DNA from 3 places in the Ureibacillus suwonensis genome. Region 2 is predicted to be linked to each of the others. Evidence: riboswitches for the same ligand, from Rfam matches in the RefSeq annotation. Region 2 holds a riboswitch; each other region holds the start of a gene.

What was found. Region 2 has a riboswitch for cobalamin ahead of ACFPOH_RS02305 (ABC transporter substrate-binding protein). Riboswitches for the same ligand answer to the same signal wherever they lie in the genome.
Region 1: linked by a shared signal. The riboswitch ahead of ACFPOH_RS03230 (glutaredoxin family protein) and the one ahead of ACFPOH_RS02305 (ABC transporter substrate-binding protein) in region 2 are both predicted to bind cobalamin.
Region 3: linked by a shared signal. The riboswitch ahead of ACFPOH_RS00650 (energy-coupling factor ABC transporter permease) and the one ahead of ACFPOH_RS02305 (ABC transporter substrate-binding protein) in region 2 are both predicted to bind cobalamin.

What each region holds. Positions count from the first base shown of each region.
Region 1 is NZ_JBHSNQ010000037.1:34,198-37,309, forward strand. It holds gene pxpB (5-oxoprolinase subunit PxpB) at 1-111, shown strand, start outside; gene ACFPOH_RS03225 (5-oxoprolinase subunit C family protein) at 108-1,052, shown strand; cobalamin riboswitch at 1,119-1,304, shown strand; gene ACFPOH_RS03230 (glutaredoxin family protein) at 1,440-1,670, shown strand; gene nrdI (class Ib ribonucleoside-diphosphate reductase assembly flavoprotein NrdI) at 1,667-2,038, shown strand; gene nrdE (class 1b ribonucleoside-diphosphate reductase subunit alpha) at 2,035-3,112, shown strand, end outside.
Region 2 is NZ_JBHSNQ010000030.1:14,061-17,172, forward strand. It holds gene ACFPOH_RS02295 (ribonucleoside-diphosphate reductase subunit alpha) at 1-223, opposite strand, end outside; cobalamin riboswitch at 401-598, opposite strand; gene ACFPOH_RS02300 (hypothetical protein) at 765-1,295, opposite strand; cobalamin riboswitch at 1,416-1,601, shown strand; gene ACFPOH_RS02305 (ABC transporter substrate-binding protein) at 1,764-2,753, shown strand; gene ACFPOH_RS02310 (FecCD family ABC transporter permease) at 2,760-3,112, shown strand, end outside.
Region 3 is NZ_JBHSNQ010000009.1:75,514-78,625, reverse strand. It holds gene cbiQ (cobalt ECF transporter T component CbiQ) at 1-401, opposite strand, end outside; gene ACFPOH_RS00655 (energy-coupling factor ABC transporter substrate-binding protein) at 398-691, opposite strand; gene ACFPOH_RS00650 (energy-coupling factor ABC transporter permease) at 692-1,441, opposite strand; cobalamin riboswitch at 1,572-1,750, opposite strand; gene ACFPOH_RS00645 (acyl-CoA carboxylase subunit beta) at 1,966-3,112, opposite strand, start outside.

The sequences.
Region 1 (3,112 bases), on a different contig from region 2:
TTGTTTCTTCCGGATCAAAACCCGCCAACGTTATTGCGGGCAGGAGACCGGATCCGTTTTGTCCCCATTACTGAAAAAGAGTTTATGGAATTAGAAGGTGAAAGGTCATGACGATGACAATACTGAAACCGGGTCTTTTAACGACGATCCAAGATTCAGGAAGAAGGGGTTTTCAGCAGTATGGCGTCATTGTTGGAGGGGCAATGGATACCCTCTCTTATCGCATGGGGGAAATGCTGTTACAGCAAGCGCCTTCTGCGGCACTGGAATTCACTTTAATCGGTCCGACGGTGAAATTTAATTGTGATGCGGTGTTTTGTTTGACAGGGGCCAATTTTCATCCGCTCTTGAATGAGAAACCATGCCGGATGTGGAAGCCGGTTTTTGCCGAAAAGGGCAGCATTTTAAAGCTGGGCTCCTGCAAAGATGGAGCAAGGGGCTATTTGCACATCAAAGGTGGAATTCAAGTCAAGAAAGTATTAAATAGTTACAGCACTTATATCCGTGCCGGGATAGGAGGATTTAAAGGCCGCCCTTTGCAAAAAGGAGACGAACTTCCAATTCCGGAATCGAAGCCAGTGCAAAAAGGAAAGTGGGGGATTCTTCCGGGAGATTGGTTGATTAAGAGTCGGGATGCGGAAATTCGGGTGGTAAAAGGGACGGAATATGATCGATTTGCGGAAAAAAGCAGGAATGCCTTCATCAATTGCATCTTTACGATTTCGAAAGATGCGGATCGCATGGGTTACCGTTTAATGGGGGATAGTCCACTAATTACGAAAGAACCTATCCAATTATTATCAGAGGCAGTCACCTTTGGAACCGTCCAAGTGCCTCCAAGCGGGCAGCCCATTATCTTAATGGCGGATTGTCAGACGACGGGCGGTTATCCTAAATTGGCTCAAGTGGTTTCCGTTGATTTGCCGAAACTCGCCCAACTTCAACCCTTTTCGAAAATACGCTTTCAACTCATTTCTTTGGAAGAGGCCCAAAAGTTGTACATTCAGCAGGAAAAAGCATTAAGACGATTGGAAATCATGCTTAAACATTAAGTTTTTCCAATTCCACTTGTATTTAACAAATCTGCATGTTACAATGTTACACGACAACACAATATATAGTATATTTGTTTATCAGGTTCTACTATATATAGTAGATTAAAAGGGAAATCAGTGAAAATCTGATGCTGTCCCCGCAACTGTAATTGCTGACGAAAAGTTCAAATCCACTGTGCCAATGGCATGGGAAGGGAACTTGTAGGATGATGCATGAGCCAGGAGACCTGCCTGATAAACGGAAATTGCTCATTTCTTCGGGGGCTAAGAAATGGAAGCAAAAGGTCCATTTCTTAGCGCCTGATTGTTTCCATTTCAAAGCCTTACCCGAAAAAGGGTATGGCTTATTTTTTTGTCATTGAATTGATGGAAAGGAGAAAGGATATGAAGTTATATTCCAAAAAAGTTTGTCCAAAGTGCATGTTGATGAAATTTGAGTTAAAGAAACTGGGTTTCGAAAGACAATATGAGGAAATAAACGTTGATTCCAATGAAGAAGCGAAAGAAAGATTATTGAAAGCCGGATTCTTTACTGTCCCGGTTATGGAAATTGACGGTGAGCTGATGGATGACATGGAAGAAGCCAAAAAAATCATCGGCATGATGAAGGTATGATCGCTTATGCCTCAAGAACCGGAAATGTGCGGTTTATCGTTCATCAATTAGGATTGCCGAACATTGAAATTCAAGAAGGGCTGATATTGGACGAACCCTTTTTGTTGTGCACTTATACCGATGGAATTGGGGAAGTGCCACCAATTGTAGAAGGGTTTTTAAAAAATAATGCCCACCTTTGCAAAGGAGTGGTGGCAAGCGGGAATTCCAATTTTGGTCATTCTTATTTTTGCCGTTCTGCAGATGTGATCAGTGAAACTTATGGCATCCCGATTGTTGAAAAGATTGAATTAAGGGGATTTCAAAAAAATTATCACGCCATTATGGAGTTTTATAAAAGAACGATACAAGGGGGGATTTTCAGATGAAAACATATTTAATGCTCAATAATGAAGTGTTGAATCACTATCGGCAAACGGGCCGCATCGACTTGGAGAAAGATCGGCAGGCCACCCGTCAATTTTTCTTCGAGTATATTCATCCCCGCATGCGCCAGTTTTCGGGCATAGAAGAAAAGGTTCGTTATTTAATAGAAGAAGGTTATTATGAGGAAGCTTTCTTGAAAAAGTATTCCATGGACTTTATCCGGCAAATATTTGAAATCGCCTATGCCTACCGGTTCCGTTTCCAAACGTTTATGAGCGCTAAAAAATTTTATGACAGCTACGCAATGAAAAGCCGGGATGGAAAGGAAATTTTAGAAACTTATGAAGATCGTATGAGCATTATTGCCCTTTATCTGGCGGATGGAAATGAACAAATGGCGGAAAAGGCGATCCGTGCCATCATGGAAGCTTTTCAACCGGCGACGCCAACTGCCCTGAACAGCGGGAAAAAAGCGCGGGGTGAATTGGTTAGCTGTTTCAAATTGTCGATGGATGATTCGATGAACAGCATTGCCGAAAACATTGGATATTGTCTGGAACTCTCAAGACTTGGCGGAGGAGTGGGGGTCAATTTGACGGATTTGAGGCCTTTGGGGGATCCAATCAAAGGAATCGCCAATCGGGCAAGCGGGGTCATGCCCGTTGCCAAACTGTTGGAAAACGCTTTTGCCTACTCCAATCAATTGGGCCAACGGAATGGCTCGGGCGTTGCCTATTTGAATATCTTCCACGGGGATATTGAAGAATTTATTTCTTCCAAAAAGCCGAATGCCGATGAAAAAATCCGGTTGCAAACTTTATCAACGGGCGTCATTGTACCTGATATTTTCTTTGAGCTGATGAAAAAGGATGAAGAGATGGCCCTTTTCAGCCCTTATGACATTTATCGGGAATACGGAAAAAGAATGTCCGAAATCAGCATGACGGAAATGTATGGGGAACTGCTCAATAACCCGAATATCCGAAAGTTGAAATGGATCAATGCACGAAAATTATATACAGAAATTAAGAAAAGCCAATTCGAATCCGGTTATCCATTTGAAATTTTCGATGACA
Region 2 (3,112 bases):
ATTCATATCCTCTGTTTCTTGCTGCTTTATAATAAAGATTTTGTAAAAAAATTCTTGCTGCAATATAGGTCCATTCTGTATTTGCTTCATCAATATTTTCAAGAGCATACTTAATTAAAATATCTGCATCTCTCTCATCGAATGGATTGGTTACTCCTGCTTTTCGAATCTTCTCTTTGTATTGGTCTGATGCCAACTTGAAATCATTAAAAATACGATCGATGAATTCAGAAAGTGTTTCCTGTTCAATACTTTGATTTCTTGTCACCTTAATTCCTCCCTAAAAATAAAAAATCCGTCATTCTCGGGGAATAGACGGAAAAAGGAAGAATACGACAGAAATAAAACATATGTAAAATATATCTTTTCCTATCGTTTCTCCTTCTCACACCCCGAAGAATAGAAACTACAAAGTATGGCAGGTCTCCTGGCTCGTGTATCCTCCTACTATAGCCCTTCCCGTATCGTCACCTTTCAGTAAATCGATACAGTGGTTTGCTAATTCGTCCACACTTACAGTTGCGGGGGCAGCTCCAGATTCTCACTGGATTCCCTATTAAGGTATTAAAAATTACCACCATAACTTTATACTCAACATTTTGTGTTATTAAATTTTAAACTACACAATATATAGTGTATGTTATCATATAAAATTCATGCTTACAATCTTAAAAAGTAAATCTAAAATATTTACAAATCGTTTTCATCTAGTATTCTCTTAACTAACTTGCAATATATATAAATTTGGGCTATCTATAAACTATTTATTTAGTTTTTCCATAAGATTTGCTGATAAAAGGGATTTCTTCGGTTTTAGTTAATTTATTCGCTTCAATTGCCATTACAAAAAATACATTCGCTAAAAGTCCTAAAAACTGAAACAAAATTTCCGGCACTTCTCTCTCTTCGCTTACTTTGTGTAAAGCACGATAGCTCTTTTTCGCTTCACTTCGACAAATATGCAATCGAGTCGCCAACTCAGAACCTTGTGGCAAAACGAATTGCTTATTTGTCTCGCCTGCTCGTTCGACAAAATCATCATATACAGATTCCAGCCACATTAAATCTTCTTCTGTAATCGCTAAACGCCCTCTTACAGATCCATTTGCATGATAAGCTAGCGGTTGGATTTTTCTTAAAATTTGAGTGATTTCTTCAAACTTATGTTCATTTTTGCTTACACTTATGCAATCTCCTATTTTTGTCGTTAAGCTGTCTGTCATAATTTCATAATCTACCAAGCAACTTTTCTCCCGCATAAACGGATAACTAATATAACGCCAGTCTTTTGCCATAGATATCTTCCCTCCCAAAAAGAAAAACTGCTGATTAGTATATCCGATGTGGTGCAATCATGTAAAGTTTTGTTATACTATTGCATTTATTAAATGATTTATGCTAGATTATAGTTAATTTCATATCGAGGGTGTTTAAGTGCTCTTCTTTGAAGAGTTAAAAGGAAAACTAGTGAAAATCTAGTACAGCCCCCGCTACTGTGAGGATGGATGAAACTAACAATAACCACTGAATGTTACATTCGGGAAGGGTTAGGAGTAAGAGGAAGTCCGAGTCAGGAAGCCTGCTTAAACACTTTGCAAACGTCTTTTCGGGTGGGAAAAGAACGGGTGCAAGCAAGTCATGCTTTTTTGTGCTTTTTAACGCTTTCACGCCTGTATTCCCACTTGGGATACAGGCTTTTTATTTTGGTTTAATGTGTGGCCACACTAAACATATAAAAAATTTTATAGAAAAGGAGATTTGTGATGAATCAATTCACCAAATTGCTACTACCCATATTGCTTTTATTATTTTTAACAGCTTGTAATACCGATACTGCCAACAATGATGATGAAAATTCGACAAATCAACCATCCGAACAAGCTAAACAATCGGCTTATCCGCTGACGGTGACAGATGGCCGTGGTAAGGAAATTACCATTTCGGAAAAACCGAAACGTATTGTTTCGACTGCTTTAGCTGTCGATGAATTGCTGGTGGATTTAGTACCTTCTGAAAATCTTGTAGGCGTCACAGCGATTTCTAGTGATCCAGCGATTTCCAATGTTGCAGGCAAAACCGATTCAATTGAAACGAAATTTGAAACCGTAACAGCCGAGCAAATTTTAGCATTAAAGCCAGATTTGGTGATTATTCCTTCTTACGTTAATCCAGATGTATTGAATCAATTAGAAAATGCCGGAATTACAACATTCCAAGTCATCGATGACACTTCCTTTGAAGGTATTTTAAAAACCGTTGAAACGCTGGGGAAAATTGTCGGAGAACAAGAAAAAGCGAATAACTTAATCGCGGATATTCAAAAACGAATCGATGCATTAAAAGAAAAAGCGGACAAAAAAGAAAATAAACCCCGCGTTCTTTATTACACGGAATACTCCTCCAGTGTGACAGACAATACCACAATCGGTGAAATGATTAAATTAGCCGGCGGAATTAATGTTGTATCGGAAGCAGGGATTGTAGGCGAATCCTACCCTGACTACCCGGAAATTTCAAAAGAGGTATTGGTTCAATTAAAACCAGATGTGATTTTTACAACTGCCTGGGGGTCTACTACAAACAATGGGGAGCCGGCTTTCGTAACAGAATGGAAAAAAGACCCTGCACTAAAAGACGTGCCAGCTATTAAAAACAATAAGATTTATGTGCTAGACAGCGCCAATGTAACCACTGCCTCCCACTATGTAATCGAAGGAGCAGAAGAAATGGCTGCGATTTTATCTAAGGAGTAACAAAAGATGAAGCAACTGAAAATGCCCGTCTTTTTTATCGCCAGTTTTATATTATTTCTATTCAGTATCGTCATCGCCACGAGTTTCGGTGGCGTGACGATTCCCCTTTTTGAAACCGTTCAAGTTTTTTTGGCTAAACTTCCTTTTTTCTATTTTGAAACGGACTCTACCTTTGAACAGATTTTGCTTTATATTCGCTTGCCACGTGTCATTGTAGCAAGCATTGTTGGTGCCAGTTTAGCTGTGTGTGGGGTGGTCATGCAAAGCTTATTCCGCAATCCGATGGCAGAACCGGGCATCATTGGCATCTCATCAGGAGGCTCTTTAGGAGGAGTCATTGCTATTTATTTTGGGTTATC
Region 3 (3,112 bases), on a different contig from region 2:
GTTAAGATTAAGAAGTACAAGCAACTGATACTCGATAAGGAAACAGAAAATAAAGTCAAGGCCTTTTCAATACTTTCCTTCATGATTGAAATAACAACGGGACCAATGATGGATTGAAAAATTGCTCCTTCTAAAGGGCTTTCGGTAAAGCTGAGTAAAATAACCAGTATACTTGATAATAAAAAAGCGACAGGAATTAACAATAACTTCCAATATATACGAACAGGAATTTTGCCAAAAATTATGGTAATCACAACCATGATGAAAAATATGAATAAAGACGTGTATATATTTTGAAACAGGATATTAAGTATTAAAGGAATCAATGCAAATACGATTTTTTCAATCGGATGTATGTTTCTTAATGGTGAATGATAAGCGTAAAATTCCAGCATTCTCATTTCGGTATCTCAGCATTTCCGCCCCTATTCCGGCCTCTCATATATCCTATAAAATAACCGATAAACCCAGCACCGGCAGCTCCTTGCAAGACGAATAATAAACTTTCGATTTCACCACTAGGAGGTTCCCATATACTAGAAAACCAAGGTTTATAGGATTCGTTCAGCTCTGTGATCAATTCTTCCGCTTCCCCGTCTGCACCGCCGTATTCTGCATTTCCATTGAAAATCAGCGGAATGCAAATCAAAGCTATCGTAATAAATAAGATAAATGCGTTATTTTTTAACATCTATTTCGCCTCCTGAGTTTTGTTTAACACTTGAAGCAACTTTAATTCATTTACGTTATATTTCACCAAGAAATTCATCACCATGACTGAAAGCAACCCTTCTACAATCGCTAAAGGAATTTGAGTAATTGCAAAGACGCTAGCGAATTTGACAAATGAAGCAAATATACCACCCACTTCAGAGGGAAAAGCAAGTGCAAGTTGAATAGATGTAATAACGTAAGTGCCTAAATCAGCTAATGAGGCAGCCAAAAAGACTGCAAATGTAAACGTTAGACCGATCTTTTGCGCCCCCTTAAATACTCCATATGCAATAAAAGGACCGGCAACAGCCATAGAAAATGCATTGGCACCAAGCGTCGTTAACCCCCCATGCGCCAATAGCAATGATTGAAACAGCAAAACAATACTACCTAGAACACTCATTACAAAAGGTCCAAATAAAATCGTTCCTAAACCCACCCCGGTAGGATGAGAACAACTCCCTGTAACGGAAGGAATTTTTAAAGCGGATAAAACGAATGCGAATGCTCCGGATAAACCCAGCAATAATTTTGTCTCAGAATGAACCTTTATAAGATTGCTTATATTCTTTAACCCTATTATTAGAAAAGGTAATGTTACGAGCCACCAAAAGACAGCCCATTCTGCCGGCAAAAAACCTTCCATGATGTGCATAGCAAAGGCAGGCTTAGGAACCAACAACAATAATGCTAAAAAATAAATTGGCTTTTTAAACGAAATGTTCATAAAAACCCTCCTAAAAAAATATATGAATAATAAAAAAACACTGCTAAATTAGCAGTGTCCCACAATAAGGCATAACGATACGCATAATGCTAGTATGATGCCTATTCGTGTACCTATCCTCGTAGGACACTACCATCCACTCCATACGGCAGGTCTCCTGGCTTAGATTCATCGCTCCAAAATCGCCTTCCCATTTTCACAGTGGCATTTGATTTTGAGCTCCTCTTCACAGTGGCGGGACCGCACTAGATTTTCACTAGTTTCCCTATTAAGCTAATTTTCATTAGCACCGTATGGAATATTCAATTGTTGAAATTTAATAGTATTGTAGCATATAGATTCAAAAATTTCTATATCTTTCTAAATAGAATTAAAAATTTGACAACTCATTTTTTCTTTCAGCCATTACAAAATTAAGATTTTTGCTTTCTTTTGTATCAAAATAGATAGCCTATTTAAAATTTTTAGAAAAAAGTAGTACAAACCGGGATTGGCCTGTACTACAAATGTTCGTATTCATTGGATTATAGCGGAATATTTCCGTGTTTTTTCTTAGGTCTTGATTCTTCTTTATTTTCAAGCATTTCTAATCCTTGAATTAACTTAATGCGCGTTTCTCTTGGATCGATGACGTCATCCACCATTCCAAGTGAAGCAGCAACGTAAGGATTTGCGAATTTTTCTTTATATTCTTCAATTTTTTCTTGGCGTGTTTTTTCTGGATCTGGGGAATTGGCAATTTCGTTTGCAAAAATGATATTTGCCGCACCAGCAGCACCCATTACAGCGATTTCTGCATTTGGCCAAGCAAATACAAGGTCGGCACCGATGGATTTAGAGTTCAATGCCACGTATGCACCGCCGTATGCTTTACGTAAAATGACCGTAATTTTTGGCACTGTTGCTTCAGAATAAGCATACAAGATTTTTGCACCGTGACGGATGATACCGCCATGTTCTTGTTTAACGCCTGGGAAGAATCCTGACACGTCTTCAAATGTAATGATTGGAATATTGAATGCATCGCAAGTGCGAATGAATCTGGACGCTTTGTCGGATGAATCGATATCAAGTCCTCCAGCTAAAGCTTTAGGCTGGTTACATACAAGCCCTACTGAATAACCTCCAATGCGTGCAAATCCAACAACGATGTTTTTCGCAAATTCTGAATGCACTTCCATGAAGGAACCTTCATCCACCACTTGTTCCACCACTTTACGCACATCATATGGACGAGTTGGTTCGATTGGCACAACGTCAATTAATTCAGGACGCCAATCATCGCCTTCCGGACGTGGCAAGCGAGGTGCTTTTTCTTTATAGCTTTGCGGTAAGTAGCTTAACAATCTTCTGATTTGTTGGATTGCTTCTTCTTCGGATGGTGCACGGAAATGAGCGTTACCGCTGATGGAGTTATGCACTTTTGAACCGCCTAAATCTTCTGACGAAATTTTTTCTCCTGTTACCGCTTCAATTACTTTTGGTCCTGTAATGAACATTTGGGATGTTTTATCCACCATTAAAATAAAGTCTGTAATCGCTGGAGAATATACTGCCCCACCAGCACAAGGACCCATGATGACGGAAATTTGCGGAATCACTCCGGAATAAATGGAGTTGCGATAGAAAATATGACCATATCCGTCCAATGAAAGTACCCCTTCTTGGATG